3 regions of the Aromatoleum bremense genome follow, and region 3 is predicted to be linked to each of the others. Evidence: predicted binding sites of a transcription regulator. Region 3 holds the regulator's gene; each other region holds the start of a gene.

Evidence for each region. The regulator HrcA, encoded in region 3, represses chaperone genes, less so after heat shock. The targets are predictions, from matches to a motif close to TNTTAGCACTCNNNGNCNNNGAGTGCTAANA.
Region 1: a site for HrcA is predicted at 1,314-1,344, ahead of rpoH (RNA polymerase sigma factor RpoH). Genes of this name have one in related genera too.
Region 2: a site for HrcA is predicted at 3,146-3,176, ahead of groES (co-chaperone GroES). Genes of this name have one in related genera too.

The regions. Positions count from the first base shown of each region.
Region 1 is NZ_CP059467.1:2,896,998-2,906,786, reverse strand. It holds gene pbN1_RS13645 (porin) at 1-928, opposite strand, end outside; gene rpoH (RNA polymerase sigma factor RpoH) at 1,370-2,221, shown strand; gene pbN1_RS13635 (SCO family protein) at 2,264-2,851, opposite strand; gene cyoE (heme o synthase) at 2,884-3,798, opposite strand; gene pbN1_RS13625 (COX15/CtaA family protein) at 3,764-4,801, opposite strand; gene pbN1_RS13620 (SCO family protein) at 4,839-5,408, opposite strand; gene pbN1_RS13615 (SURF1 family protein) at 5,405-6,097, opposite strand; gene pbN1_RS13610 (twin transmembrane helix small protein) at 6,158-6,358, shown strand; gene pbN1_RS13605 (cytochrome c oxidase subunit 3) at 6,353-7,204, opposite strand; gene pbN1_RS13600 (DUF2970 domain-containing protein) at 7,223-7,474, opposite strand; gene pbN1_RS13595 (cytochrome c oxidase assembly protein) at 7,471-8,028, opposite strand; gene pbN1_RS13590 (cytochrome oxidase small assembly protein) at 8,025-8,138, opposite strand; gene ctaD (cytochrome c oxidase subunit I) at 8,147-9,724, opposite strand.
Region 2 is NZ_CP059467.1:1,097,129-1,106,917, reverse strand. It holds gene pbN1_RS05205 (class 1 fructose-bisphosphatase) at 56-1,057, shown strand; gene pbN1_RS05200 (autotransporter assembly complex protein TamA) at 1,181-2,938, shown strand; gene groES (co-chaperone GroES) at 3,263-3,553, shown strand; gene groL (chaperonin GroEL) at 3,599-5,251, shown strand; gene pbN1_RS05185 (response regulator transcription factor) at 5,559-6,245, shown strand; gene pbN1_RS05180 (sensor histidine kinase) at 6,220-7,707, shown strand; tRNA gene pbN1_RS05175 (tRNA-Phe) at 7,792-7,867, shown strand; gene hemA (glutamyl-tRNA reductase) at 8,010-9,263, shown strand; gene prfA (peptide chain release factor 1) at 9,311-9,789, shown strand, end outside.
Region 3 is NZ_CP059467.1:726,576-736,364, forward strand. It holds gene pbN1_RS03365 (outer membrane protein assembly factor BamE) at 1-353, opposite strand, end outside; gene fur (ferric iron uptake transcriptional regulator) at 474-911, shown strand; gene recN (DNA repair protein RecN) at 967-2,637, opposite strand; gene pbN1_RS03380 (NAD kinase) at 2,666-3,550, opposite strand; gene hrcA (heat-inducible transcriptional repressor HrcA) at 3,642-4,670, shown strand; gene hemH (ferrochelatase) at 4,700-5,797, shown strand; gene pbN1_RS03395 (serine/threonine-protein kinase) at 5,967-7,331, opposite strand; gene grpE (nucleotide exchange factor GrpE) at 7,517-8,095, shown strand; gene dnaK (molecular chaperone DnaK) at 8,232-9,789, shown strand, end outside.

The DNA.
Region 1 (9,789 bases), 2.2 Mb from region 3:
GCTTCGACAGGCTGTGCGAGTACAGCAGCGACCAGGCAGCGGCGTCGCTGTCATCCCTATCCGCATCCGTGCGGCCATACGACAGATGGACCTTGCCGGCCGAGCTGACCGGGACGATACCGCCGACCTGCCAGACCTTGTCGCTGTCTTCCCTGTCGGTGGCATCCTTGATGACCTGGTACGAACCCATCAGCTTGAACATGCCGAAGTCGTAGGCGGCGCCCAGATACGCTTCCTTCTTGGTGTCGTCGGCAACCCCGTTGAACTTCTCGCTCGCGATGGCGCCGGCGTCCTGCTTCACCTGGCTGTAGACGAGGCCGACGGCGAGCGGGCCGTTCGCGTACTCGGCGCCGATGGCTGCCGTGTCACCCGCCTGGCGGTTATTGTCCTGGTTCTCTTCGTTGAAACCATAGATCGCGTTCAGCGTCAGGCCGCCGAAATCGGGCGACTTGTAGTTGATCGAGTTGCTGAGGCGCGCCGGGCTGGCTGCGACGATGTTCGAACCGAGGGCGTTGGCAAGAATGAACTGCGGGCTGAACGGAACGACGTTGATCGCATCGTACTTGAGCACGTAGTAGCCCGGCGAGTACTGGCGACCGAGGCCGAGGAAGCCGAAACCGCCCTGCAGGCCGACGAACTGCTGACGGCTACGCGAGGCACCGGAGCCGACGCCTTCGTTGTCGTCGAGTTCGATACCGTACTCGAGCGTGAACACGGCCTTCAGGCCGTTGCCGAGGTCCTCGCTACCCTTGAAGCCCAGGCGGAAACCCGCCCAGCCGCCGCTCTCGACGCCGGTGAACTTGTTGTCGTCCATCTTGCCGTAGCCGAAGAAAGCGTCGGCGATACCGTACACGGTGACGTTCGACTGCGCGAAAACCGGGGCGGAGACCAGGCCGGCGACGGCCAGGGCAATCAGTTTCTTCTGCATGTATGTTTCTCCTCTAATTTGAAGCTGAGACCGGGGAATCCACCACGGCCCGACTTACCTCTCAAGCGAGAAGTTGAAGCGATTGTACAAAACGGGAGCATGCAGGCGCAAGTCAAGCAGGGCCGGAATGCACCCTGCCGGCAAAAGATGTTGCACCGACGCAACATGGATACCCGATGCGGCACACTCGGGCATTGCAGCCCTTTTCCGAGGGCGCGCCGGGCATATACCTTCGGCATTGCTGCACTGCGGACGCAACGTGATGCGCATGCCTGCGGAGTCCGGCGAAACCGGCAGACGGCAAAGATTTTCGGCGCCACGGACATGGCGCCGCCGGTGCGGCACACCCCAATGCCGGATGCCCGCCACCGGAACTCGGGCATGCGCTTAGCACTCTCAGGCCATGAGTGCTAACATTGGTTTCGAGGAGGACCCGTACATATGAGCCAAGCCCTGTCTTTCCCGGTACCTTTTGCCGTCGGCAGTATCGACCAGTACATCCAGTCGGTGAATCGCATCCCGCTGCTCACCGAGCAGGAAGAGGTGAATCTGGCCACGCGCCTGCGCCACGAAGGCGATCTGGAAGCTGCCCGCGGGCTGGTGATGTCTCATCTGCGGCTGGTGGTCGCGATCTCGCGCGGTTACCTCGGCTATGGCTTGCCGCACGCCGACCTGATCCAGGAAGGCAACATCGGCCTGATGAAAGCGGTGAAGCGCTTCGACCCCGATCGCGGCGTGCGGCTCGTTTCGTTCGCGATCCACTGGATCAAGGCCGAGATCCACGAGTACATCCTGAAGAACTGGCGCCTCGTCAAGATCGCGACGACCAAGGCGCAGCGCAAGCTGTTCTTCAACCTGCGCAGTCTCAAGCAGGACACCGGCACGCTGAATCGGGACGAAGTGGTCGCGGTCGCGAAGCAGCTCGGCGTAAAACCCGAGGAAGTCGTCGAGATGGAGACCCGGCTCACCGGGCGGGACGTCCAGCTCGAGGGCGGGGCCGACGACGACGAACATCACTTCGCGCCGATCGCCTACCTGCCCGACCCGCACGCCGAGCCTTCGGAAGTGCTCGAACAGGCACAACTGGCCCGCCTGCAGGACGAGGGGCTGAGCGACGCGCTCGCGAGCCTTGACGACCGCAGCCGCACGATCGTCAAACGGCGCTGGCTGACCGAAGGCGACAGTGCGACGCTGCACGAACTCGCCGCCGAATACGGCGTGTCGGCGGAACGCATCCGCCAGATCGAGGCCAAGGCGATGCAGAAGATGCGGGGCTTGCTGGCGGCTGCGTGAGAGCCGGAGGCGCGAGCATGCGGCCTCACGCCGGGGGACCCGTCACTTCGGCGGCAGCAACGCCCTGATGTCCGCCGCGATGTTTTCGGCGGATTCTCCGTGCTTCACATACAGGCGCAACCGCCCTGCCGGATCGAAGACATAGGTCCCGGCAACATGATCGACGGTGTAGTTCGCGCCTTCGATATCGCCGCTTTTCTGGTAGAAAACGCGGAAATCCTTCGCCACCGCCTGCGTCTGGGCGGCATCGCCATACAAGCCGAGGAAGCGCGCGTCGAACTGCGGAACGTAGTTCGCGAGCAGCGCTTGTGTGTCGCGCTCGGGGTCGACGGTGACGAACAGCACCTGCACGCGCTCGGCGTCCGGCCCGAGCTGGCGCATCACTTCGCTCATCGTCGACAGCGTCGTCGGGCAGACGTCCGGGCATTGCGTATAGCCGAAGAACATCGTCACAACCTTGCCGCGGAAGTCCGCCAGCGTGCGCGGGGTGCCGTGGTGGTCGGTCAGCGAAAAGGTGCTGCCGTATTCGGCACCGGTGATGTCCGTGGCGTGGAAAGAAGGCTTGGGTGCGGAGGAATCGGTACAGCCCGCGAGCGCAAGCGCGGTCGCGAGGATCAGGGTGCGTAGCATCGGGACGTCGGCGGGCTGCAACAGCAGCGGGATCAGAACGGGAGGTAATGATCCGCCAGGAGCGCCGCGAAGAGCAAGAACAGATACAGGATCGAGAAGCGGAACGTGCGCCGCGCGAACGCGTCGCTGTAGTGTGCGTACAGGCGCCACGCATGGCGCAGGAAGCCGACGCCCAGCGCGATGGCGCAGACGAGATACAGCGGACCGCTCATTCGCGTGGCGAACGGCAGCAGCGTGACGCCGAACAGGATGCAGGTGTAGAGCAGCACCGACAGGCGGGTGAATTCCGGCCCGTGGGTCACCGGCAGCATCGGCAGGCCGGCGCGCGCATAGTCGGCGCTGCGATAGAGCGCCAGCGCCCAGAAATGCGGCGGCGTCCAGGCGAAGATGATCAGGAACAGCAACAGGGCGTCGGCGCTGACCTCGCCGGTGACGGCGGCCCAGCCGAGCACCGGCGGCATTGCGCCGGATGCGCCCCCGATCACGATGTTCTGCGGCGTGCGCGGCTTGAGCAGGACTGTATAGACGACGGCGTAACCGACGAAAGTCGCGAGCGTCAGCCACATCGTCAGCGGATTCACCCATTGGTACAGCACCGTCAGCCCGGTGCCGCCGAGCACGCCGGCAAAAAGCAGTGTTTCGGCCGGCGCCAGTTCGCCGCGGGGCAGCGGGCGGTGGCGGGTGCGCGCCATGCGGGCGTCGATGTGGGCTTCGATGAGGCAGTTCATCGCCGCTGCGGCGCCGGCGACGAAGGCGATACCCAGCGTCGCGAAAATGACGCTCTTCGGATCCGGCAGCCCGTCGGGCACGGCGAGGAACATCCCGATCACCGCGCAAAACACGATCAGCGTATTGACGCGCGGTTTCGTCAGCACGTAGAACGCATGCAGCCGCCGGCCGGCGGCATGGCGATCAAGCGTAAGAGTTCTTGTGTTCAGGACGCTCATGTTCGCTTCTCCCCACTGCGGCCAGCCGGGGCATGGCGCGCATCCGGTAGTTGATCGTCACCATCACGCTGACCAGCAGCGCCGCGCCCGCGTTGTGCGCGACGGCAAGCGGCAGCGGCAGGCTGAGCAGGACATTCGCCACGCCGAGCGCCGTCTGCAGCGCGAGCACGGCAAACAGCGCCAACCCCGCCACCCGCGTCGCCCGACGCCGGAACAACGCCCACGCGAGCAGGGACAGCGCCAGCGCGGTGAGCGCAGCCCCGATCCGGTGTGACCAGTGGATCGCCGTCAGCGCGGCAAACAACAGGATCTCGCCATCGGCAGTCATGCCGAGTTCGCGCACGACCTGGAATGCCCCGGTGTAGTCCGCGGGCGGCCAGAAGCTCCCCTGGCACGCAGGAAAATCGCTGCATGCGAGCGCCGCGTAATTCGTGCTGGTCCAGCCGCCGAGCATGATCTGGACCGCGAGCAGCACGAACGCGAAGCGCGCCGCGCCCAGCAGGCCGCGCGACACGGCAACGTGCGGCCTTCGCGACGCCTTCAGCGCAAGCCATGCGAGCAATCCCAGCGTCGCCAGCCCGCCGAGCAGATGCGCGGTGACGATCGCCGGCTTGAGCAGCAGCGTGACGGTCCATTTACCGAGCAATCCCTGGAAGATCACGAGGCCGACGAGCCCAGCGGCGACCCGTGGCGAACTCGCCGGGTCATCGCGCCTGCGCCACGCGAGCACGGCGATCGCAACGATCAACAGCCCGAGGCTCGCGGCAAGGTAGCGGTGGATCATCTCCTTCCACGCCTTGGGCAGGCTCACCGGCCCGTGCGGATCGGCCGCGTGCGTCTGCAGGATGTCCGCCGCGGCGTGGTGCGGCGTGAGGCGGCCGTAGCATCCGGGCCAGTCCGGACAGCCGAGGCCGGCGTCGGAGAGCCGCACATAGGCGCCGAACACGACCACCAGCGTCGTCAGCGCCAGCGCGGCCAGCACCAGGCGGCGGTAGAGCGTCATCGGTGCCTCCTCGGCAGCGTTCGCGGCGCGCACCTCGTCACCCCCGCCCGAGCCCGGAATACTTGAGCAGGCGCTCCAGGTCCTTGATCACTCCCTTGATGTCCGTCGGGACAGGGAAACGCATCATCACGTTGCCCAGCGGATCGACCAGGAACACATGAACGCCCCGCGCCGCGCCGGGAAAGCGGACGAGCCACGGCGAGTTGCCGCGCGCGACACGCAGCCCGTCGTGCCGGCCGAGCAGCGCCGCCGGCGGATCGACGTTGTCGGTGACGAGCCACAGGCGCGCGACGCGCGTCATCTCCTTGCCCTGCGCGAGACGCGACTGGCGCACCGCGTACAAAGCCCGTTCACAATCGGCCCCGCAGGCGCCGGAGCCGGCATAGACGAGCGTCCAGCGGCCGTCCACCGCCTCTCGTCCGAACGGCGGCTGGCCGGCCACGCCGGGGAAAACCGCGTCGGGCAGTGGCGCGGGCGGAATCAACTCGCCGTAATTCACCTGGCCCTGCGGCTGCCACACGTAATAGGCGAAATACGACGCCGCAACAGGAAGGGTGCATACCAGCACAAGCGCGGCGAGCGTGAGTTTTGCACTGCGTTGCGTCACGGCCTGAGCCTCCTGAAGACATACACGCCGGTCATCACCAGCGACAATCCGGCGAGCGAGTACCACTGCAGCGCATAGCCGCGGTGGCGGTCGATGCCGGCGTCCGGTCGCGGCCAGTCGCGCTGCAGTCCATCGGCGGCAGCCGAGGTCTGCTGGACGATCCAGTCGCGCACCGCGAGCCCCGACAGCGCGCGATAGCGCTCCATGTCGAGGTACTGCCAGACTCGCCCCTGCGCAGCCTCCGGTGCAAGGGTGAAGGGGTCGACCTGCGGCATGCGGACGATACCGGCAAGGTTCACGCTCCCCGCCGCGGGCGCCGCATCGGGCAATACGGCGCGGTCCGCGCCCGCCGCGATCCAGCCGCGATTCACCAGCACCCAGCCCGCATCGCCTTCCAGGCGCAGCGGTGTCAGGACTTCGTAGCCTGCACGGCCGCGATGGACGCGGTTGTCGAGATAAATCGTCGCTGCCGGGCTCCATTCGCCGTGCAGGCGGACCGGCTGCCATTCGGCCATCTGCATCGATGCCGAAGGCGAAACCGGGGCGGTGGCAGCCGCGGATTCGATGCGCGCCTGCAGCGCGGTCTTCTCGGCCGCCCGGCCCAGCTGCCAGTTGCCGAGCTGCGCGGTCAGCAGCGCTAGCGCGACGCCGGCGATCAGCGGCAGCGGATGAAAGCGGTCGAAAATCATCGCCGCCGCCGTCCGTTTCGACCAGAATGGAACTCTTCGCCAGCTCGCCGGAGTCCCGTCATGCACGTCGTCGTGATCGTCTTTCTGGTGCTCATCGTCGGCAGCCTCGCGTCGGCGCTGGTGTTCCTGCTGCGCGACCAGGGCAAGGGCCGGCGCACCGTGCATGCGCTTGCGCTGCGCGTCGCGCTGTCGATCGCGCTGTTCGTGCTGCTGATGGCGGGGTTCGCGTCGGGGCTGATCACGCAGCGCCTCGGTTCATAGCCAATACACGACGACGAACAGCATCAGCCACACGACGTCGACAAAGTGCCAGTACCACGCGGTCGCCTCGAAGGCGAAATGGTGCTCCGGACTGAAGTGGCCGGCGAGCACGCGGCCGAGCGTCACCGTCAGCATGATCGCGCCGATCGTCACATGCAGGCCGTGGAAGCCGGTCAGCATGAAGAAGGTCGAGCCGTAGATGCCGGTGTCGAGCTGCAGATTGAGTTCCTGGTAGGCGTGGACGTATTCGTAGATCTGGAAGCCGAGGAACGTCACGCCGAGCAGGATCGTCACCAGCAGGCCGATCTTGAGCTGGCTGCGATTGTCTTTCAGCAGGCCGTAATGCGCCCACGTCAGCGTCGCGCCTGATGACAGAAGGATCAGCGTGTTCAGCGCCGGGATGCCCCAGGCGCCCATCGGCGTGAAAGGGTCCACCAGATAGGGGCCGTCGGACGGCCAGGCGCCGGTGAAACCCTGCCAGATCAATGCCTCGTTCGCGCCGCTCGCAAGCCACGGCACGCTCAGCACGCGGGCGTAGAACAGCGCGCCGAAGAACGCGGCAAAGAACATCACCTCCGAAAAAATAAACCAGCCCATCGACCAGCGAAACGAGCGGTCGACCTGCTTGCCGTACTTGCCGCTCTGGGATTCGCGGATCACCTGTCCGAACCAGCCGAACAGCATGTAGACGAGGGTCGCTGCGCCGAGGAACAGCACCCATCGCCCGGCGCCGATCCTGTTCAGCCACATCACCGCGCCGGACGCGGACAGCAGCAGCGCAATCGAGCCGAAGATCGGGTACTTCGACGGCTCCGGCACGAAGTATTTGTCCAGCGTGTGCGTCATGACTGCCTCCCAGGCCTTCTATGCTCCGACGACGAAGTGCACGACCGTGACGAGGCCGAGCACGAACAGCAATCCCGCCAGCAGCCCGACCGCGACGACCAGTTTCGGGTCCAGCGAAGTGGCGTCGCGGTGGTAGGCGTCGTGCCGCCGCACACCGAGAAACGACCACAGCACGGCCCTGAACGTCGCCCAGAAACCGGCCCGGCGCGGCTCGCCCCGCGGTTCCGGCCCCGGCCCCGGCAATGCGCCGTCGTCCCGCTCATCGCTCAAGACGCGGCTCCGCCTCCGGGCGCGCCGACCACCCGCCGACCCGCGATCTCGAAGAAGGTATAAGACAGCGTGATCGTCGTGATTTCGGCAGGCAGCTCGGCATCGACGACGAAGGCGACCGGCATCGTGCGCTTTTCGCCAGCCTGGAGCGTCTGCTGCGTGAAGCAGAAGCAGTCCAGCTTGCGGAAGAACTTCCCCGCGCGCTGCGGCCCGTAGCTCGGCACGGCCTGTCCGGTGACCGGCTCGTCGCGGGTGTTCGACACTTCGTACGCGATCGTCACCAGTTCGCCGGGGTGGACCTTCACGGCCGCCTGCAGCGGGCGAAAGCGCCACGGCAGGTCGTGGGTGTTGGCATCGAACTGCACGGTGATCGTGCGCGAGGCGTCCACCTGCGAGTTCGCGACGCGGTCCGGCCGCAGCAGGTTGTTGACGCCGGCGACCTCGCAGATCTTTTCGTAGAACGGCACGAGCAGGAAGCCGAAGCCGAACATCACCACTGCCGCCAGCGCGAGGCGGAACAGCAGCCGGCGGTTCTCGGCAGCAATCATGCTCATCGCGCGAACACTCCGTACTTGAGGATGACGGCGATGAAGAACGCGAGGGCGAGCGCCGCCAGCACCAGTGCGGTGCGGACGTTGGCCGAGCGGCGCGGATCCCTTGCCATGTTTCTCATCACCTCACGACCGGTGCTTCCTCGAAGGTGTGGTACGGCGCCGGCGACGGCACCGTCCATTCCAGCCCGTCGGCGCCCTCCCACGCACGCGCCGCCGCCTTTGCGCCGCCCCGCACGCATTTCACTGCGACGACGATGAAGATCAGTTGCGACAGACCGAAGCCGAACGCGCCGATCGTCGCGAGCATGTTGAAATCGGCAAACTGCAGCGCGTAGTCCGGGATGCGCCGCGGCATGCCGGCGAGCCCGAGGAAATGCATCGGGAAGAACGCAATGTTGAAGAACACCATCGAGCACCAGAAGTGGATTTTGCCGAGCCGCTCGTCAGGCATGTGGCCGGTCCATTTCGGCAGCCAGTAGTACGCGCCACCGAACAGCGCAAACAGGCTGCCGGCCACCAGCACGTAGTGGAAATGCGCGACGACGTAATAGGTGTCCTGCACCTGGATGTCGATCGGCGCGACCGCGACGATCAGGCCGGTGAAGCCGCCGATCGTGAACACCAGGATGAACCCGACCGCCCACAGCATCGGTGGCTCGAAACTCATCGAACCGCGCCACATCGTCGCGACCCAGTTGAACACTTTCACGCCCGTCGGCACCGCGATCAGCATCGTCGCGTACATGAAGAACAGCTGCCCGACGGCCGGCATGCCGGTCGTGAACATGTGGTGCGCCCACACCGAGAAGCTCAGGATCGCGATCGCTGCAAGCGCGTACACCATCGACGCGTAGCCGAACAGCGGTTTTCTGGCGAACGTCGGGATGATGTGGCTGATGATGCCGAAGGCCGGGAGAATCATGATGTACACCTCCGGGTGGCCGAAGAACCAGAAGATGTGCTGGTACATCACCGGGTCGCCGCCGCCCGCGGCGTTGAAGAAGCTCGTACCGAAGTGCCGGTCGGTGAGCACCATCGTCACCGCGCCGGCGAGCACCGGCATCACCGCGATCAGCAGATAGGCGGTGATGAGCCATGTCCAGCAGAATAGCGGCATCTTCATCAGGGTCATGCCGGGCGCGCGCATGTTCAGCACCGTGACGACGATGTTGATCGCGCCCATGATCGAGCTGATCCCCATGATGTGCACCGCGAAGATCGCCATGTCCTGGCCGATGCCCATCTGCACCGACAGCGGCGCGTACATCGTCCAGCCGGCCGCGGTGGCGCCGCCGGGAACGAAGAACGAGCCGATCAGCAGGATCGCCGCCGGCGGCAGCAGCCAGAAGCTCCAGTTGTTCATGCGCGCGAAGGCCATGTCGCAGGCGCCGACCATCAGCGGGATCTGCCAGTTCGCGAAGCCGACGAAGGCCGGCATGATCGCGCCGAAGATCATCACCAGACCATGCATCGTCGTCAGCTGGTTGAAGAATTCCGGCTGGACGATCTGCAGGCCGGGCTGGAACAGTTCGGCGCGGATCGTCAGCGCCAGCACGCCGCCGGACAGGAACATCACGAAGCTGAAAATCAGGTACATCGTGCCGATGTCCTTGTGATTCGTCGTCGTGACCCAGCGCATCAGCCCGGTCGGGCCGTGATGGTGGTCGTGCAACTGATCGGGGGTTACCGCGGCCATGCTGCCTCCTTGACGTTCCGCTCCGGCTTGCTGGCCCGGACCGGTTGCTGCGCTCGTGCTGCCGT
Region 2 (9,789 bases), 370 kb from region 3:
AAGCTTGCGAAACAAACTGAAGTCTGGCCCGGCTGGACCAACAAGGAGTCAATTCATGCGACGCGTCACGCTAACCCAATTCCTGATCGAGCAGCAGCGCGCTGGCCGCACTAGCCCGGACCTGCGACTGCTGATTGAAGTCGTCGCCCGGGCGGTGAAGGCGATCGGCGTCAATGTCTCGAAAGGGGCGCTGGCCGACCTGCTCGGCGAGGCGGGCACCGACAACATCCAGGGCGAAGCGCAAAAGAAGCTCGACGTGATCGCAAACGAGATCCTGCTGCAGGCCAACGAATGGGGCGGGCACCTCGCGGCGATGGCATCGGAAGAGGTCGAGGAGGTGCACCAGATTCCGTTCGACTACCCGAAGGGCGGCTACCTGCTGCTGTTCGATCCGCTTGATGGTTCGTCGAACATCGACGTCAATATCTCGGTCGGCACGATCTTCTCGGTGCTGCGCTTTCCCGAAGGTGCCAAGGAGCCGAACGAGCAATGCTTCCTGCAGCCCGGTCGCGAGCAGGTCGCCGCGGGATACGCGCTGTACGGTCCGTCGACCCTGCTGATCCTCACCGTCGGCAACGGCGTGCATGGCTTCACGCTGGATCGCGAGATGGGCAGCTTCGTCTACACCCACCCGTTCATGACGGTGCCGGTGGATACACAGGAATATGCGATCAACGCATCGAACGCGCGCCACTGGGAGCCGCCGGTGCAGCGCTATGTGGCCGAGTTGCAGCAGGGCAAGACGGGGCCGCGCGGCAAGGATTTCAACATGCGCTGGGTCGCGTCGATGGTCGCCGACGTGCATCGCGTCCTCACGCGCGGCGGCATCTTCATGTATCCGCTGGACGAGAAATGCCGTGACCAGGGCGGCAAGCTGCGCCTGATGTACGAGGCGAATCCGATGGCGATGCTCGTCGAGCAGGCCGGGGGCTCGGCAACGACCGGGCGCCAGCGGATCCTCGACGTGCAGCCGGAAAGGCTGCACCAGCGCGTGCCGGTGATCCTCGGTTCGACCCACGAAGTGGAGCGCGTGACCGCCTACCATCTCGAAGGCTGAGCCGACGATGCCGGGCTGTAGGGCGTCCATGCCGGGAAAGGCGGCGGGAGCTCCAGCCGCAGCCTGAAGGCGCAGCACGATCCGGATTCCGCCGAGGCCGCGCCTCTGCCGTAGAATCCGGTCATGACAGCTTTCCGGATTCGTGCGCTGCTCCGGCTGTGGCTCGTCGCGCTGTGCCTTGGCCTTTCGTCCGGCACCGTGTTCGCCCAAGCCCCGCTGCAGGTCGAACTCGACGCGCCCGACAGCGTGCGACCGCTGCTCGAGCGTCATCTGCGCATTCTCGATCGCGACGACCAGGCCTTGCCCGAAGCACAGGCCGACCGCATCGCGCTGGCCCGGCGTACGCGGCGCGAAGCGGCGGAACTGCTGGCGACCGAAGGGTATTTCACACCCGAGATCCGTTTGCAGCGCGAGCCGGATGGCCGCTGGCAGCTGTCGGTCGAGCCCGGCACGCAGGCGAGCATCGCCGGTGTCGAACTGCTGTTCGACGGCGATCTGGCCGGCGACGGCAAGGCGCGCGCGGAACGTCGCGCTGCGCTGCGCCGCGCCTGGCCTCTCGCGCCGGGAGAACCTTTTCGCCAGAGCGCCTGGGACGACGCGAAGGCGCGGCTCCTCGACGGGGTCGCGGTGCGCGACTACGCTGCGGCGCGCATTGTCGACAGCCGTGCCGAAGTCGATCCGGACAACGCAACCGTGCAGCTTTCGGTGACGGTCGACTCCGGGCCGCGCTTTTTCCTCGGCCCGCTCGAGGTGTCGGGCCTGCAGGATCTTCCTCCCGATTTCGTCGAACGTTTCAACCTGCTGGAGCCCGGCGAGCCGTTCGACCAGGAGCGCCTCCTCGCGCTGCAGACTGCACTGCAGAACTCCCCGCAGTTCGCCTCCGTGATCGTCGATATCGAGCGCGACCCGGCGCTTGCCGCCGCCGTGCCGATCCGGGTCCAGATCACCGAAGCGCAGTCCCGACACCTCGGTTTCGGCGTCGGCTATTCGACCAACACCGGTTTTCGTACCGAGATGAGCTGGCGCGACGTAAACCTCCTCGACCGCGGCTGGGAACTCGCCACCGGACTACGACTCGAGCAGCGCCGTCACGCCGCGTACGCGGATGTTTTCCTTCCGCCCGCGCGCGCCGGCCATCGGGATAGCTTTGGTGTCGCGATCGAGCGCAGCACCGTCGAGGGGTTGACGCTGACGACCCAGGCGGTGGGCGTGGCGCGCACCAAGACACGCGGCAACATCGACACGCGCCTCGCGCTGCGCCTGCAGCACGAGCAACGCGACCCCGACGGCGCACCGTCGACGAGCCGCAACGCGCTGACGGCGAACTGGACGTGGATCCGGCGGCGGGTCGACAACCTCCTCGATCCACGACGAGGCGATGTGCTGCAGTTCGACATCGGCGGCGGCGCGAAGGCGGTACTGTCCGACCAGGATTTCCTCCGGCTTTACGGCCGCTACGTGCGCTACCTGCCTTTTGCCGAGCGTGACGTGCTGATCCTGCGCGCCGAAGGCGGGGCGACGCTGGCACCGAGTCGCGACGGCGTGCCGCACGATTTCCTGTTCCGTACCGGTGGCACGCAAACGGTGCGCGGCTACGCGTTCGAGAGCCTCGGCGTGAGAGAGGGCGACGCCACCGTCGGCGGACGTTACCTCGCGACGCTGAGCGCCGAGTATGTCCACTGGTTCTTGCCGCAGTGGGGAGCGGCGGCCTTCGTCGATGCGGGCGACGCCGCCGACAGCCGCGACGGATTCACTCTCAAGACTGGCTACGGGGTCGGCGCACGCTGGAAAAGTCCGGCCGGCCCGCTCGCCATCGATCTCGCTTACGGCCACGAGGAACGGCGGCTGCGCCTGCATTTCGGCATCGCCATCGCATTTTGAACGGCGCCGCGGGACCCCGTCGCATGCCGGGGGACCCGTCCTGCGGCGTCGCAGACGTACGGCGCGTCGTCGCCACCGAGCATGCGGCGCTTGGCCATATCGGGCCTCCTGTCGAATGGAGCAAAAGGTGCAGCATCCCGCGTTCCTGTCGCCGCTCGACGGGAATTTGAATTCTCCGCTCTTGAAATCGGCCGGGGCCGTCCCTATTATTAGCACTCGTTGGCAGTGAGTGCTAACCGTCCCGGGCCAGTCCGCGCCCTTGATATGTTTATGCTGCGGGTCTGCCCGCAGATATGTTGAATTCGAACTGAAGGAGTCATCTCGATGAAAATTCGTCCCTTGCATGATCGCGTGATCGTCAAGCGCCTGGAAGCCGAGCGCAAGACCGCCAGCGGCATCGTCATCCCCGACTCGGCCGGCGAGAAGCCCGATCAGGGCGAAGTGCTCGCCGTGGGCAACGGCAAGATCCTCGACGACGGCAAGGTTCGCCCGATGGCCGTCAAGGTCGGCGACAAGGTGCTGTTCGGCAAGTACGCCGGCCAGACCGTGAAAGTCGAGGGTGACGAACTGCTCGTCATGCGCGAAGAAGACATCATGGGCGTCGTCGAGGCCTGAGCGCCCCTGTCGACCCCGTCCAACGAATTCAAGGAGCAATGAACGATGGCTGCAAAAGAAGTCAAGTTTGGTGATTCCGCCCGTGACCGCATGGTCGCCGGCGTCAATATCCTGGCCAACGCGGTCAAGGTCACCCTCGGCCCGAAAGGCCGTAACGTCGTGCTCGAGCGCTCGTTCGGCGCCCCGACGGTGACCAAGGACGGCGTGTCCGTCGCGAAGGAAATCGAACTGAAGGACAAGTTCGAGAACATGGGCGCGCAGATGGTCAAGGAAGTCGCGTCGAAGACCTCCGATATCGCCGGTGACGGCACCACGACCGCGACCGTGCTGGCCCAGTCGATCGTGCGCGAAGGCATGAAGTTCGTTGCCGCCGGCATGAACCCGATGGACCTCAAGCGCGGCATCGACAAAGCCGTCATCGCGGTCACCGAAGAACTGAAGAAGCTGTCGAAGCCGTGCTCGACGAGCAAGGAAATCGCCCAGGTCGGCTCGATCTCGGCGAACTCCGACGCCGACATCGGCGAAATCATCGCCAAGTCGATGGACAAGGTCGGCAAGGAAGGCGTGATCACCGTCGAGGACGGCAAGTCGCTGCAGAACGAACTCGATGTCGTCGAGGGCATGCAGTTCGACCGCGGCTACCTCAGCCCGTACTTCATCAACAACCCGGACCGCCAGGTGGCGATCCTCGAAAACCCGTTCATCCTGCTGTTCGACAAGAAGATCTCGAACATCCGTGATCTGCTGCCGGTGCTCGAGCAGGTCGCCAAGGCCGGCCGCCCGCTGCTGATCGTCGCCGAAGACGTCGAAGGCGAAGCGCTGGCGACCCTCGTCGTCAACAACATCCGCGGTATCCTCAAGACCTGCTCCGTCAAGGCGCCGGGCTTTGGTGACCGTCGCAAGGCGATGCTCGAGGATATCGCCGTGCTGACCGGCGGCCAGGTCATCGCCGAGGAAGTCGGCCTGACGCTGGAGAAGGCGACGCTGGCCGAGCTGGGCCAGGCGGCACGCATCGAGATCGGCAAGGAAAACACGATCATCATCGACGGCGCCGGCGAACCCGCGCGCATCGAAGGCCGCGTCAAGCAGATCCGCGCGCAGATCGAGGAAGCCACGTCCGATTACGACCGCGAGAAGCTGCAGGAACGCGTCGCGAAGCTGGCGGGCGGTGTTGCCGTCATCAAGGTCGGCGCTGCGACCGAAGTCGAGATGAAGGAGAAGAAGGCCCGCGTCGAAGACGCGCTGCACGCGACCCGCGCCGCGGTCGAAGAAGGTATCGTCCCCGGCGGTGGCGTCGCGCTGCTGCGTGCCCGCGCGAACCTCGGTACCCTCAAGGGCGACAACCATGACCAGGACGCCGGCATCAAGATCGTGCTGCGCGCGCTCGAGCAGCCGCTGCGCGAGATCGTCGCCAATGCAGGTGACGAGCCGTCCGTCGTCGTCAATCGCGTCGTCGAAGGCACCGGTAATTTCGGCTACAACGCCGCCACCGGCGAGTATGGCGACCTGGTCGACATGGGCGTGCTGGACCCGACCAAGGTCGAGCGCATCGCGCTGCAGAACGCAGCCTCGGTCGCCGGCCTGATGCTGACCACCGACTGCATGGTCGGCGAGCTGGCTGAAGAAAAGCCCTCGATGGGCGGCATGGGCGGCATGGGTGGCATGGGCGGCATGGGCGGCATGGACATGGGTATGTAATGCCGGTCTGAGGTTCGCCTCGTGCTGCCGGGCTTTCAGGCCCGGTGGCGCCAAAGCAAACGGCTCCGCTGCGGCGGGGCCGTTTGCTTTGGCGCGGTGACGGACGTGTCGACACGCCACGCTGCGGAAAGGTGGGATAATGAATCGATCGTGAGGAAAAAGGGGCAGGGAGCACCGGTTGTGCAAACGGGCGCTCCCCGGAATGTGCAGGCCGAAAAGGCGCCGACATTCCCCGGGCCGGTAATAGGAGAACAGCGGGTGCAACAATAGGCGTGCCCGCTTACGGACAACTTACATCCATATTTCCATGCGGATCCTTCTTGCTGAAGATGACTCGGTGATTGCAGACGGCCTCGGGCGGGCCCTCAAGCGCGGCGGTTATGCCGTCGATCACGTTGCTTCCGGCAGCGAGGCGGATGCCGCGCTGGCCACCCAGACATACGATCTGCTGATTCTCGACCTCGGCCTGCCGAAGCTCCCCGGGATTGACGTCCTGAAACGCCTGCGCGCGCGCAAGTCGGCGTTGCCGGTGCTGATCCTTACCGCCCAGGACGGGGTCGAAGAGCGTGTGCGAGGACTCGATGCCGGTGCCGACGACTACCTGACGAAGCCTTTCGCGCTGCCGGAACTGGAGGCGCGCGTGCGCGCGCTGACGCGACGCGGCACCGGGCAGCCGCGCTGCATCGAGATCGGCAGCCTTTCGTACGACCAGGCTGACCGGGTGGCGAAGATCAACGGCCAGATCGTCGAATTGTCGGCGCGGGAAGTCGGCCTGCTCGAAATTTTCGTCCTGCGGGCCGGGCGACTGGTGAGCAAGGACCAGATCGTGGATCACCTGTGCGGCTGGGGGGAGGAGGTCTCGAGCAATGCGATCGAGGTCTACGTCCACCGGCTGCGCAAGAAGCTCGAAGACAGTGGCGTGCGCATCGTCACCGTGCGCGGACTCGGCTACTGCCTGGAAAACCCGGATGCGGTCCAGACGGCGAAAGCCTGACAAGACGGCGGCAGCGAACCGACCGCCGTCGCAGCCGAACTCGCTGTTCGGCGAGATCCTCGACTGGATGCTCGCGCCACTGCTGTTCCTGTGGCCGATCTCTATCATCGTCACGCACAACGTCGCCGACAATCTGGCGAACCAGCCGTATGACCGGGCGATGGCAGACAGCGTGCGGGCGCTCGGACGCCTCGTGTCGGTCGAAGGCGGGAATATCGCGGTGCATTTTCCTGCGCCGCCGCGGGCGCTGTTTCGCGCCGACCAGGACGACACCGTCTATTACCAGGTTGCCAACGGCAGCGGCGAAGTCGTCACCGGAGACCGCGAAATTTCTTGGGTCGCGCCGCCCGCGACCGTGGTCGCGGAGGAGGTGCTGTATCGCGACGACGTGATTCACGGCGAGGAGGTGCGCGTCGCGTACCAGTACCTGCGTGCCTGGCCCGAACCCGCAAGCCCGCTGGTGCTGGTGCAGGTGGCCGAGACGCGCAACAAGCGCAGCGACCTCGCGTCGCGCGTCGTGACCGGCGTGCTGCTGCCCCAGTTCGCGATCATCCCGATCGCGGTCGTGCTCGTGTGGGTCGGCCTGACGCGCGGCATCGCGCCGCTGAACCGGTTGCAGAGCCTGATCCGCCGCCGGCGTCCGACCGACCTGTCGCCGATCGCGGCGGCGAGCGTTCCCGAGGAAGTGCGGCCGGTGATCGTCGCGTTCAACGACATGATGGCGCGTCTCGAAGAGAATCTGCAGGCGCAGCAACGCTTCATCGCCGACGCGGCGCACCAGATGCGCACGCCGCTGACCGGCCTGAAGATGCAGACCGACCTCGCGCTGCTCGAAACGGACCCCGAGCAACTGCGCGAATCGTTGCAGCGCATCGCGGACAGCACCGACCGGGCCAGCCATCTGATCACTCAGTTGCTGTCGCTTGCCCGCGCGGAAGCGAGTTTCGAAAAACTGTACGCGGTGGAGCAGGTGGACCTCGATGCGATGGTGCGCGATGTGGCGCTCGAGCTGTATCCGCGTGCGCAAGTGAAAGGAATCGACCTGGGGGTCGAGGATGCGGGCCGGGCATTGCCGATCGAGGGTAACCCGGTGCTGCTGCGCGAACTGATCAAGAACCTGCTCGACAATGCGATCAAATACACGCCGCATGGCGGACGTGTCACCGCGCGAACCCGCGTTGCGGGCGCGATCGTGCTGGAGATCGAAGATACGGGCACCGGCATTCCGGAAGCGGACCGCGAGCGCGTCTTCGAACGCTTCTATCGTGTGCTCGGTAGCGGTGTTGACGGTTCGGGCCTGGGTTTGCCGATCGTGCGGGAGATCGCCGAGCTGCACCGCGCCACGGTGACGCTGAATCCAAACCCGACAGGTCCCGGTACGACGGCGCAGGTCCTGTTCCCGCGCGGACCGCTGGTCACCCCGCCGGCCCAGCCTTTCCTCCCGTCATTTTCGGTAACCTGAGGAGCCTGCCTTCTGGGGAGCAGAAACGATTTTTGCATCGGTGATTGACGGCGCTCCCGATTCGGCTATAATGCGCGCTTTCCCGGCCAGGTAGCTCAGTTGGTAGAGCAGCGGATTGAAAATCCGCGTGTCGGCGGTTCGATTCCGTCCCTGGCCACCAGAATACGAAAACGGGCCGGCGAATGCCGGCCCGTTTTCGTTGACGCTGCCGAAGACCTGACAGAACTGCCTGATTTTGCTCAATCTTTTGCAGTTTCGCGGAGTGCTATAATTCGCGGCATTACGCTCCCCTGCGATCGCGCATGCAACTTTATGCTCTTGGCCTGAATCATCATACGGCGCCGCTCACGATTCGCGAGCAGGTGGCGTTTCAGCCCGAGCGCTTGGACGACGCGCTGCATGATCTGACGCACGAGCGGACGGTGCGCGAGGCGGCGATCCTGTCGACCTGCAATCGCACCGAACTGTACTTCGCCACGGAGCAACCGCAGCACGCTGCCGACTGGCTGGCGCGTTTTCATCACCTGCCGTTGAGCGAAGTCTCGCCGTATCTCTATACCTATCCGCAACGCGATGCGGTCCGGCATGTCTTCCGCGTCGCGAGCGGGCTCGACTCGATGGTCCTCGGCGAGCCGCAGATCCTCGGCCAGGTGAAGGACGCTGCCCGCCGTGCCGAAGAGGCTGGGACGATGGGCACGCTGCTGCACAAACTGTTCCAGAACACTTTTGCCGTCGCGAAGGAAGTGCGCTCGACGACGGCGATCGGGGCGAACATCGTGTCGATGGCGGCGGCGGCGATGCATCTTTCCGAGCGCATTTTCGAGCGGATGTCGGACCAGCGCGTGCTCTTCATCGGCGCCGGCGAGATGATCGAACTGTGTGCCGCATATTTCGCCGGGGCGTGCCCGAAGCGGATCGCGGTCGCGAACCGCACCGAAGCGCGCGCGCAGTTGCTCGCGCATCGCTTCGGGGCGGAAGTCATGCGGCTCGACGTGGTCGGCGAGATGCTGCCGCACTTCGACGTCGTGGTGTCCTGTACGGCCAGCCCGCTGCCGATCGTCGGTCTGGGCATGGTCGAGCGCGCCATCAAGGCGCGCCGGCACCGGCCGATCGTGATGGTCGATCTCGCGGTGCCACGCGACATCGAGGCCGAAGTCGGCCAGCTCGACGACGTTTTCCTGTACACCGTCGACGATCTCGCGCAGATCGTCGACGCGGGTCTCGAGTCGCGGCAGCAGGCCGTGCTGGAAGCCGAGGAGATCATCGATTCGCGCGTCAATGGTTTTCTGCACTGGATGCAGGCGCGCGATGCGGTGCCGACGATTCGCGCGCTGCGCCAGCACGCAGAGACGGTGCGCGCGGTCGAACTGGAGCGCGCGACGCGTCTGCTGGCAAAAGGCGAAGATCCGCAGAAAGTGCTCGATGCGCTGAGTCATGGGCTGATCAACAAGCTGATGCATGGTCCGACCCGCTATCTCAATCAGTCCGAAGGCGAGCAGCAGGCCGATGCGAGCAGGCTCGTCCAGCAGTTGTTCAACCTCAACTCCCCCGATTAGCCGTCGGCCGCCCAACCCGTTTCGTTTCCCACTCGATCACGCCTTTCATGAAGCAGAGCATCCGCGACAAGCTCGAACTCCTGACCCACCGCCTGGCGGAACTCGATCGCGAGTTGTCGTCCGAGGACGCCGTGCGTGATATGGATGCGTTCCGTTCGCTCGGGCGCGAGCGGGCCGAGATCGAACCGGTTGTCGCCTTGTACGGCGCTTACCACCAAGCCGAGGTCGACTGCGAGAGTGCGCGCGCCATGCTGGCCGACGCCGAGATGCGCGAGCTCGCCGAGAGCGAGCTCGAAACGGGGGCGGTGCGCCTGCAGGCGCTGGAGGCTGAATTGCAGCGTGCGCTGCTGCCGCGCGACCCGAGCGACGAACGCAACCTGTTTCTCGAAGTGCGTGCCGGTACCGGCGGCGACGAAGCCTCGCTGTTCGCCGGCGACTTGCTGCGCATGTACACGCGCTATGCCGAGCGCCAGCGCTGGAAGGTCGAGATCGTGTCGTCGAGTCCGTCGGATCTCGGCGGCTACAA
Region 3 (9,789 bases):
GCAGCTTGCGGATCGCCGGGCTCGATGTCCCCTTCAACGCGATCGAGCCGGTCGCTGACGAAAAAAACGCTCAGCGTGCGCTGCTGCGGTTCGCCCCTGCCGGGCTGGAAGCGGTAAACGTAATCCCAGCGATCGGGATGGAACGCATCGACGATCAGCGGCGTGCCGAGCGCAAACCGCACCTGCTCGCGCGTCATGCCCTTTTTCAGCCTGGCCACCATTTCCTGATCCACGTAGTTGCCCTGCCGCACGTCGATACGGTAGGGATTGATCTGGTCGGTAAACGAGCTGATGGAACAACCGGCCAACAGGCCGAAGGCGGCGACGGCCGCCAGGAGAGTCACTAAGCGCATGGATGGAGTTCTTGGTCGGTGGCGCCAGACGGCGTATCGTTCAGGCAAAGGCGAAAAAATATATCATATGCAGGCACGAGCCATGAGTTATTGGCTCCGGGGCCACCCAGCGGGGCGACCATGTCAGAAAATTCCGAAAACCTGAAAAACATCGGCCTCAAGGCCACTTATCCGCGCCTGAAGATCCTTGATCTGTTCCAGACATCCGATCTGCGCCACCTCACCGCCGAGGACGTCTACCGTCTCTTGATTGCGGAGGGAATGGATATCGGCCTGGCGACGGTTTACCGCGTACTGACCCAGTTCGAGCAGGCGGGCCTGCTCGAACGGCACTATTTCGAGTCGGGCAAGGCAGTGTTCGAACTCAAGAAAGGCGGCCATCACGATCACCTCGTGTGCGTACAGTGCGGCAAGGTGGAAGAGTTTTTCGACGCGGAAATCGAGCGGCGGCAAAACAGGATTGCCGAAGAGCGCGGTTTCGTCGTCCGCGAACACGCGCTTTATCTTTACGCGGACTGCCTGAGAAAGGACTGTCCGAACCGCAAACTGGAAGACTGAGCAGGAAGCTCACCACCCGGCCCGTTTTTTCGGCCGCGGCAGGCGGGCCCTGCGATCAGCGTCCGAACGAGTTCGCACCGAGCATTTCCGCCGCGTGACGGCGGGTCGTCTCGGTGATGTTCACGCCGCCCAGCATACGGGCAATCTCCTCGACCCGCGCTTCGCTGTTCAGCACGCAAACCGTGCTCAGGACTTCCGACCCGCGTGGCGTCTTGGCGATGCTCCATTGCCAGTCGGCGCACGCCGCCACCTGCGGCAGATGGGTCACGCACAGCACCTGGCGCTCCCGTCCCAGCCGGCGCAGCAACTGGCCGACGATCTCCGCGACCCGCCCGCCGATCCCGACATCGACCTCGTCGAATATCAGCGTCGGCGTCGCCGAGTCGCGGCTGGTGATGACCTGGATTGCGAGTCCGATGCGCGACAGCTCGCCCCCCGACGCAACTTTCGCGAGCGGGCGCAGCGACTGGTTGGGATTCGCGGCGACGCGGAATTCAACGGATTCCAGGCCGTAGGCCATCGGCGAGGCGCAGGCTTCGAGCGCCACTTCGAACTTTCCGCCCGCCATCGCCAGCGTCTGCATCGCATCGGTGATGCCGCGCGACAGAGCTTCGGCTGCCGGCGCGCGTGCTGCGGAAAGACGCCGTGCGGCTGCCTCGTATTCGTCGTGGAGGCGCTTTTCCTCTTCGGCAAGGCGGGCCGGATCCGCGCGCGAGACGAGATCGTCGAGCTTTCGCGCCCACTCGGCGCGGAGGTCCGACAACTCGCCGGGGGTCACGCGGTGCTTGCGGGCCAGCGCCATGACGTCCTCGATGCGCCGCTCGATCTCGGCCAAGCGCTGAGGATCGAGGTCGAGCCGCTCGCGATAGCGCCGCAGCGCGTGCAGCGCTTCGTCGGCCTGGATCGCCGCGCCGGCGAGCAGGTCACGGACATCGGCGAGATCGGAATCGATCTCGGCCATCCCATCGACCCGGACGCTGAAGTGGCGCAGCTGCGAAGCGATCGCGAGATCGCCTTCGCCGAGCGTCGCGAGCACTTCGTCCGCCCCCTCGATCAGACCCGCCGCATGGGCAAGACGTGCATGTTCGACATTGATCCGACCCCATTCCTCGGCGCTGAACGCGAGCTCGTCGAGTTCGCGTATCTGCCAGGCAAGGAGTTCACGCTCACGCTCGGACGCCACCGAGTCCTGGTCCGCAGCGCGACGCAGCTCGACGAGGCGCTGCCACGCGTGGAAACGTGCGCTGACTTCTGCGGCGAGCGCCGCAGCCCCCGCGTGCATGTCGAGCAGCGCGCGCTGCGCGTCGGGCTTGAGCAGCGCGTGATGGGCATGCTGGCCATGAATGTCGGCGAGCCAGTCGCCCGCTTCGCGCAACTGCCCCTGCGTGACCGGCACGCCGTTGAGCCACGCCCGCGAGCGCCCGCCGGCCTCGACCACCCGTCTCAGGATCATCACTCCGTCATCCGCCGTCAGGTCCTGCCCCGCCAGCCACTCGCCGAGCGGGCTCGACGGCGGCAGGTCGAACTCGGCCGCGATATCCGCCTTGCCGCATCCCGCGCGTACCGCGCCAGCGTCGGCGCGCCCGCCCAAGGCAAGGCCGAGTGCATCGAGCAGGATCGACTTGCCCGCACCGGTTTCCCCGGTCAGCGCGCCGAACCCCGCTTCGAACTCGAGCTCGAGGCGGTCGACGATCACGAAATCCCGAATGGTCAGGCGACGGAGCATGAGCGGTGCAGTGGTTGGGAAACTTTGGTCAGGGACGACGCGGCGGCGCGCTCCAGTGAAGCTTCTCGCGCAGCATGGCGAAATAGCTGTAGCCCTCCGGGTGCAGCAGGCGGACGACATCGGGCGAACGAGTGACCCGCAGCCGGTCGCCGGCGCGAGCGTCGAAGCGGGCCTGGCCATCGAAATGTATCCGGGCGTCATGCTGGGGCAACAGCACGATCTCGATATGAGAAGTATCCGGCAACGTGACCGGACGCGCGGTGAGCGCATGAGGGCACAACGGTACCAGGGCGATCCCGCCGACGTTCGGATGGAGGATCGGCCCGTTGGCCGACAACGCGTATGCTGTCGAACCCGTCGGGGTCGTCAGGATCATCCCGTCCGAGCGCTGCGTATAAACAAATTCCCCGTCGATTGACAGATCGAACTCGATCATCCGGCCCAGCTCGCCCTTGTTCACGACCACATCGTTGAGCGCCAGCGTCTGGAATACGCGGTGGCCCGCCCGCAGCACTTCGGCGTCGAGCATCGCTCGCGATTCCTCGGTGTAGCGTCCGTCGAGAATCTCGGCGAGTTTCGGCAACGCTTCGTCGCGCGAGATATCGGTGAGGAAACCGAGCCTGCCCTGGTTGATCCCGACCAGCGGCACGCCATGCTGGGACAGCCGGCGCGCCGTATTGAGCATCGTGCCGTCGCCGCCGAGCACGACAGCGAGGTCCGCCTGGGCGCCGATCTCATCGTAGCTCGCAACGGCAAACTGACCAGCCATGCCGATGGAACTCGCCGTCCCCTGCTCGATCCACACGTCAAGTCCGCGCACCCGCAGGAATTCGGCGATGCGCAGCACCGCCTCCGCCACGTCGGGGCTCTGGTACTTGCCGATCAGTGCAACGATGCGGAAGTTCTTGCTCATGCGCGGATTAAACCACATCGCGTAATGCCTTGGCAGACGCCAGCGCTCGTCCGCAGGCTGTTAGAATCATCGCAATAGTGCATACCGGATCATGAAACTGCTAGACCCCCGCTCCCAGTTACTGCTGAAGACCCTGATCGAACGATACATCGTCGAAGGTCAGCCGGTCGGCTCGCGCGCGCTTTCACGTTATTCCGGCCTCGAGCTGTCGCCGGCGACGGTGCGTAACGTGATGAGCGACCTCGAGGAGATGGGTTTCATCACCAGCCCGCACACTTCGGCCGGGCGCATCCCGACCGCCCTGGGCTACCGTTTCTTCGTCGATTCGCTGCTGACCGTGCAGCCGCTCGAACAGGCGCGCGTGCGCAAACTCAAGGGCCAACTGCAGCCCGATCAGCCGCAGCGCCTGATGAATTCCGCGTCGCACCTGCTGTCCGAACTTACCCAGTTCGCCGGCGTGGTTGTTTCGCCACGCCGCGATACCGTGAAGATCCGACAGATCGAGTTCATCAGCCTCGCCGAGAACCGCATCCTGCTGATCATCGTAACCACTGCCGGGGACGTGCAAAACCGCATCCTGATCACGCGCCGCGCCTACTCCTCGGCGGAACTCGTCGAGGCGGCGGCCTACCTTACCGAGCACTTCGCCGGACTCGGATTCGACGACATCCGCGCCCGCATCCGCGACGAACTCAAGCAGTTGCGCAGCGACATGAGCGAACTCATGACGGCCGCCGTCGAGGCCGGCAATGCGGCCGCCGAAGAGGACAGCGCGAGCTATGTACTGTCGGGCGAAACCAACCTGCTCGACGTCGAGGACCTGTCGTCGAACATGGCTCGCCTGCGCGAACTATTCAAGCTCTTCGAACAGAAGACCGGCCTGATGCAGCTGCTCGACCTCTCGAACCGCGCGCAGGGCGTGCAGATCTTCATTGGCGACGAATCCGGGCTCTCGCAACTCGACGGCTGCAGCGTCGTGACCGCGGGCTACGAAGTCAACGGCAAAGTGGTTGGCTCGGTCGGCGTCATCGGCCCGACGCGCATGGCCTACGATCGAGTCATCCCGATCGTCGACATCACGGCCCGCCTCCTGTCGAATGCGCTCTCGAGCCCTGGCTGAACGCTTCGGCCCGCCCCCAAAGGACTTGCATGGCCCGTTATTGGCCCGAACCCGCCCACACCCACGGCACCTCCGCGCGCACCGGCGTCCTGCTTGTCAATCTCGGTACCCCCGCGGCGCCGACGGCTGCGGCGGTTCGCCCTTATCTCAAGGAATTCCTCTCCGACCCGCGCGTCGTCGAGATCCCGCGCGTGATCTGGTGGCCGATTCTGAACGGTGTCATTCTCAACCTGCGGCCGAAGAAATCGGCTGAGAAATACGCGGCCGTCTGGAGCGACGCCGGATCGCCGCTCAAAGTCCACACCGAACGACAGGCAAAACTCCTTGCCGGGTATCTCGGCCACTCAGGGGTGAGCGACGTCGTCGTCGACTGGGCGATGCGCTATGGGGCGCCGCCCATATCCGACGTACTCGTCCGCATGAAAGCCGACGGCTGCAGCCGGATCCTCGTCGTGCCGCTGTATCCGCAGTATGCGGCGAGCACCACCGCGAGCGTCATCGACGAGGTCGCGCGCTGCCTGACCCGCTGGCGTAACCTGCCCGAGATCCGCTATGTGCGGAACTTTCACGATCACCCGGGCTACGTCGGAGCACTCGCCCAGAGCGTACGCGACCACTGGGCAAAACACGGTGAGCCCGACCAGCTCGTGATGAGCTTTCACGGTATACCGAAGCGCTCGCTCGATCTTGGTGATCCTTACCACTGCGAGTGCCACGTCACTGCACGCCTGCTCGCAGCGAAGCTCGACCTGCCACCCGAGCGCTGGCAGCTCACCTTCCAGTCCCGCTTCGGCAAGGCGGAATGGCTGAAACCCTACACCCAGCCGACCCTCGAAGCACTCGGCCGCAAAGGGACCGGGCGCGTCGACGTGATCTGCCCTGGGTTCGCTTCGGACTGCCTCGAAACCCTCGAGGAAATCGCCCTCGAATGCAGGACGGCGTTCCTCGGCGCCGGCGGCAAGGCCTTTCATTACATTCCCTGCCTCAACGAGCGACATGACTGGATTGCTGCACTGACCGACATCGTCCGCAGCCGGATCGGTGACTGGCTGGAAGCTCCCCTGCCGGAGGCGGGGCACCTCGCCGCGACAGCCCAACAGGCACGTGCCGCAGGAGCGGAACGCTGAAATGGATCCCCGTTTCAAACTCGGCCCTGCAGTGGCTGCTCAATGCGGTCAATGCCTGCTCACTTGGCTCGCAAGCGTGGCGCTGACGGGCGTGACGACAGACGTCCACATCGTCGCCGGGCGGCGCCGGAATTGATCATAGCCTCCTTTGCGGCGGGATTTTCCCGACTCAGTCGTCGAGGATCTGCAGATCGAGCCCGCCCGTGGCGGTCAGGTCACCGATAACGGCCGGCTCGCCATACCTCCCCAGTTCCCGCGCCGCGGCCGCGAGCCGCCGCGCAACCGTCGTCGCCACCAGCCGGCGGAAAAGTTCCCGGACCTCTTCCGTCGCCAGTGCCAGCGCTGCCGGGTTGACCTCGATATACGTCGTCGGCGCCACCGCGACCGCGGTGACCGGATGCCGGTGGTCGATCGTGTCGAGCCATGCCAGCTCGCCGAAGACCTCCCCCGGGCCGAGCCGCTGCACCCGGCGTCCATCGACAGACAGTTCCACCTCGCCGGCCACCACGACGCCGAAGCGCTGGTCGGCGTCGCGCTCGCGAATCAGCGTCGTCCGTGCCGCCACGCTGCGCCAGGTCGAAGTGCGCAGCACCTCCCACAACTCGACATCGTCGAATTCGGTGAAGAAGGCAAGCTTGCGCAGAGTCGTAAACCGCGTCGTATCCTGCGGCACATCCTCGTCGTCGACGATCTTGTAGCGCACCGCTGACAGATCCTTTGCAAACTCGGCGCCGTTGCGGTAGCGCGAGTAAAGATCCTTCTCCAGCGCCTTGCGCAGGACCGTGTCCATCAACTCCGGCATGTCCGGGTTCAGCTGCGAAACCAGCGGCGGGTCCGCATTAATGATCTTGTAGATCAGCTGCGCCGGATTGGCCGCACGAAACGGCAAGCGCCCGGTCAGTAAATGGAACAGCACGACGCCGAGGGAATAGAGGTCGGTTTTCTGGTTCAGCGGGTAGCCCTTGATCTGCTCGGGGCTCATATAGGCGGGCGAACCGACGCCCATGATGAAAGTCGAGTCGGTCTCGACCTTCTTGTTGATGTTCAGCGCCAGGCCGAAGTCGGTGATCTTTACGTTGTCGTTCTCGTCGACAAGGATGTTGGCCGGCTTGATGTCCCGGTGGACAACGCCCTGCCGGTAGGCGTGGTCGAGCGCCATGCAGCACTTGAAGACGATGCCGATCGTGCGATGAATCGGCAGCAGGCGTTCGAAGCTGCAGTACCGCTCGAGCGACTCGCCGGGAAAATACTCCATCACCACGTAAGCCTGATCCGGCTCGGTGACGACTTCGTGGATGCGGACGATGTTCGGATGGTCGAGGCGGCTGACGACCGCCTGTTCGGCCTTCAGCAGCTTGAGCAGGCGACGGTTCCACTTCGCTTCGTCCCTCGCCTTGTCCTGGAAGCGGACGAGCTTGACGGCCAGCGGTTCGGGATCATCCGGGGATTCCACCCTATAGACGATGGCAGTCGCGCCGCGCCCCACCTCCTTGATGACCCGGTATTTTCCGATGCTGTGCGGAATATCGCTCATCCTCGTTCCATGCTTTCCCGCCCGCAGTAAGCACTGTCCCGCGCGCACCATTCACGCCAAGGGGGGCGAATCGTGACACACCTGCCGGCGAACCGGCAACCTTCGAAAAATCGCTGCACCTCCCTTGAAAAATGGAATCATGCCCCCAATTGGGCACGGTCGAAGAACAAAGGGAGATTCCACCCATGCAGGAAAACAAGCAGCCTTCCGAAATCCAGGGCGAACTGCCCGAGCTTCCAGATGGCGAATCAGTGCAGCCGCAACCGGCGAACGAACAGGCGGCCCCCGATACGGACACGATGCCGCGACTCGAGGAAACCCTGCGCCAGGCCGAACTGAAAGCCGCCGAACACCACGACGCGTGGCTGCGAGCCCGCGCCGAAACCGAGAACGTCCGCCGCCGGGCCCAGGAAGACATCGCCAAGGCGTCGAAGTTTGCAGCCGAAAAATTCGCCGCTGGCGTGCTTCCGGTCAGGGACAGCCTCGAAGCCGCGCTCGCGAGCGAGAAACAGACTCTGGAGAGCCTGCGGGAAGGCGTTGAATTGACGCTCAAGCAACTGAACGCTGCCTTCCAGAATGCGGGCCTCACCGAAGAAGACCCGACCGGGCAAAAGTTTGATCCGAACAAGCACCAGGCGATCAGCGCGATCGAAGCCGAAGGCGAGCCGAATACAGTACTCAACGTACTGCAGAAAGGCTACCTTCTGCACGGGCGCGTGATCCGTCCGGCAATGGTGATGGTTTCGAAAGCCAAGGGTATGTAAGCCTCGCCGCGGATGCTTGAAATCCGACGCGGCGCCCCGATCTACTGAACAACGAAAATCCGGTGAGGCGTGGTTACGGCAGCGACGCCAGGCGTCCTCCGCCTCACCCTTCACCCCTCACTTGAAAGGAACGGCAATGGGAAAAATCATCGGTATCGACCTGGGCACGACGAATAGCTGCGTCGCCGTGATGGAAGGCGGCAAGCCCAAGGTAATCGAAAACTCCGAAGGCGCACGTACCACCCCGTCCGTCGTCGCGTACGCGGAAGACGGCGAGATCCTGACCGGCGCGCCGGCCAAGCGCCAGGCGGTCACGAACGCGAAGAACACGCTGTTCGCCGTCAAGCGCCTGATCGGCCGCCGCTTCGAAGAGAAGGAAGTACAGAAGGACATCGACCTGATGCCCTATACGATCTGCAAGGCCGACAACAGCGACGCGTGGGTCGAAGTGCGCGGCAAGAAAATCGCCCCGCCGCAGGTCTCCGCCGAAGTGCTGCGCAAGATGAAGAAGACCGCCGAGGACTACCTCGGCGAGGAAGTCACCGAAGCCGTCATCACGGTGCCGGCCTACTTCAACGACAGCCAGCGCCAGGCGACCAAGGACGCCGGCCGCATCGCCGGGCTGGAAGTCAAGCGCATCATCAACGAGCCGACCGCCGCAGCGCTCGCGTTCGGCATGGACAAGAAGCCGGGCGACTCGAAGATCGCCGTGTATGACCTCGGCGGCGGCACCTTCGACATCTCGATCATCGAGATCGCCGACATCGACGGTGAACACCAGTTCGAAGTGCTCGCGACGAACGGCGACACTTTCCTCGGCGGCGAGGACTTCGACCAGCGCCTGATCGACTACATCGTCACCGAGTTCAAGAAGGAACAGGGCGTCGACCTGAAGAAGGACGTGCTCGCGCTGCAGCGCCTGAAGGAAGCGGCCGAGAAGGCGAAGATCGAGCTGTCGTCGGGCCAGCAGACCGAAGTGAACCTGCCGTACATCACGGCCGACGCATCGGGCCCGAAGCACCTCGCGGTGAAGATCACGCGCGCGAAGTTCGAATCGCTCGTCGAAGAGCTGGTTCAGCGCACGATCGAGCCGTGCCGCATCGCGCTGAAGGACGCCGGGCTGAAGATCACCGACATCGACGACGTCATTCTCGTCGGCGGCCAGACGCGGATGCCGAAGGTGCAGGAGAAGGTCAAGGAGTTCTTCGGCAAGGAAGCGCGCCGCGACGTGAATCCGGATGAAGCGGTCGCGGTCGGCGCCTCGATCCAGGGCGGCGTGCTGCAGGGCGAAGTCAAGGATGTGCTGCTGCTCGACGTGACCCCGCTGTCGCTCGGCATCGAGACGCTCGGCGGCGTGATGACGAAGCTGATCCAGAAGAACACCACGGTACCGACAAAGGCGAGCCAGGTGTTTTCGACTGCCGACGACAACCAGAACGCGGTGACGATCCACGTGCTGCAGGGCGAGCGCGAAATGGCATCGGGCAACAAGAGCCTCGGCCAGTTCAACCTGTCGGACATCCCGCCCGCTCCGCGCGGCATGCCGCAAATCGAGGTCACGTTCGACATCGACGCGAACGGCATCCTGCACGTATCGGCGAAGGACAAGGCCACCGGCAAGGAAAACAAGATCAAGATCCAGGCGAACTCGGGCCTGTCCGAGGACGAGATCCAGCGCATGGTGCAGGACGCCG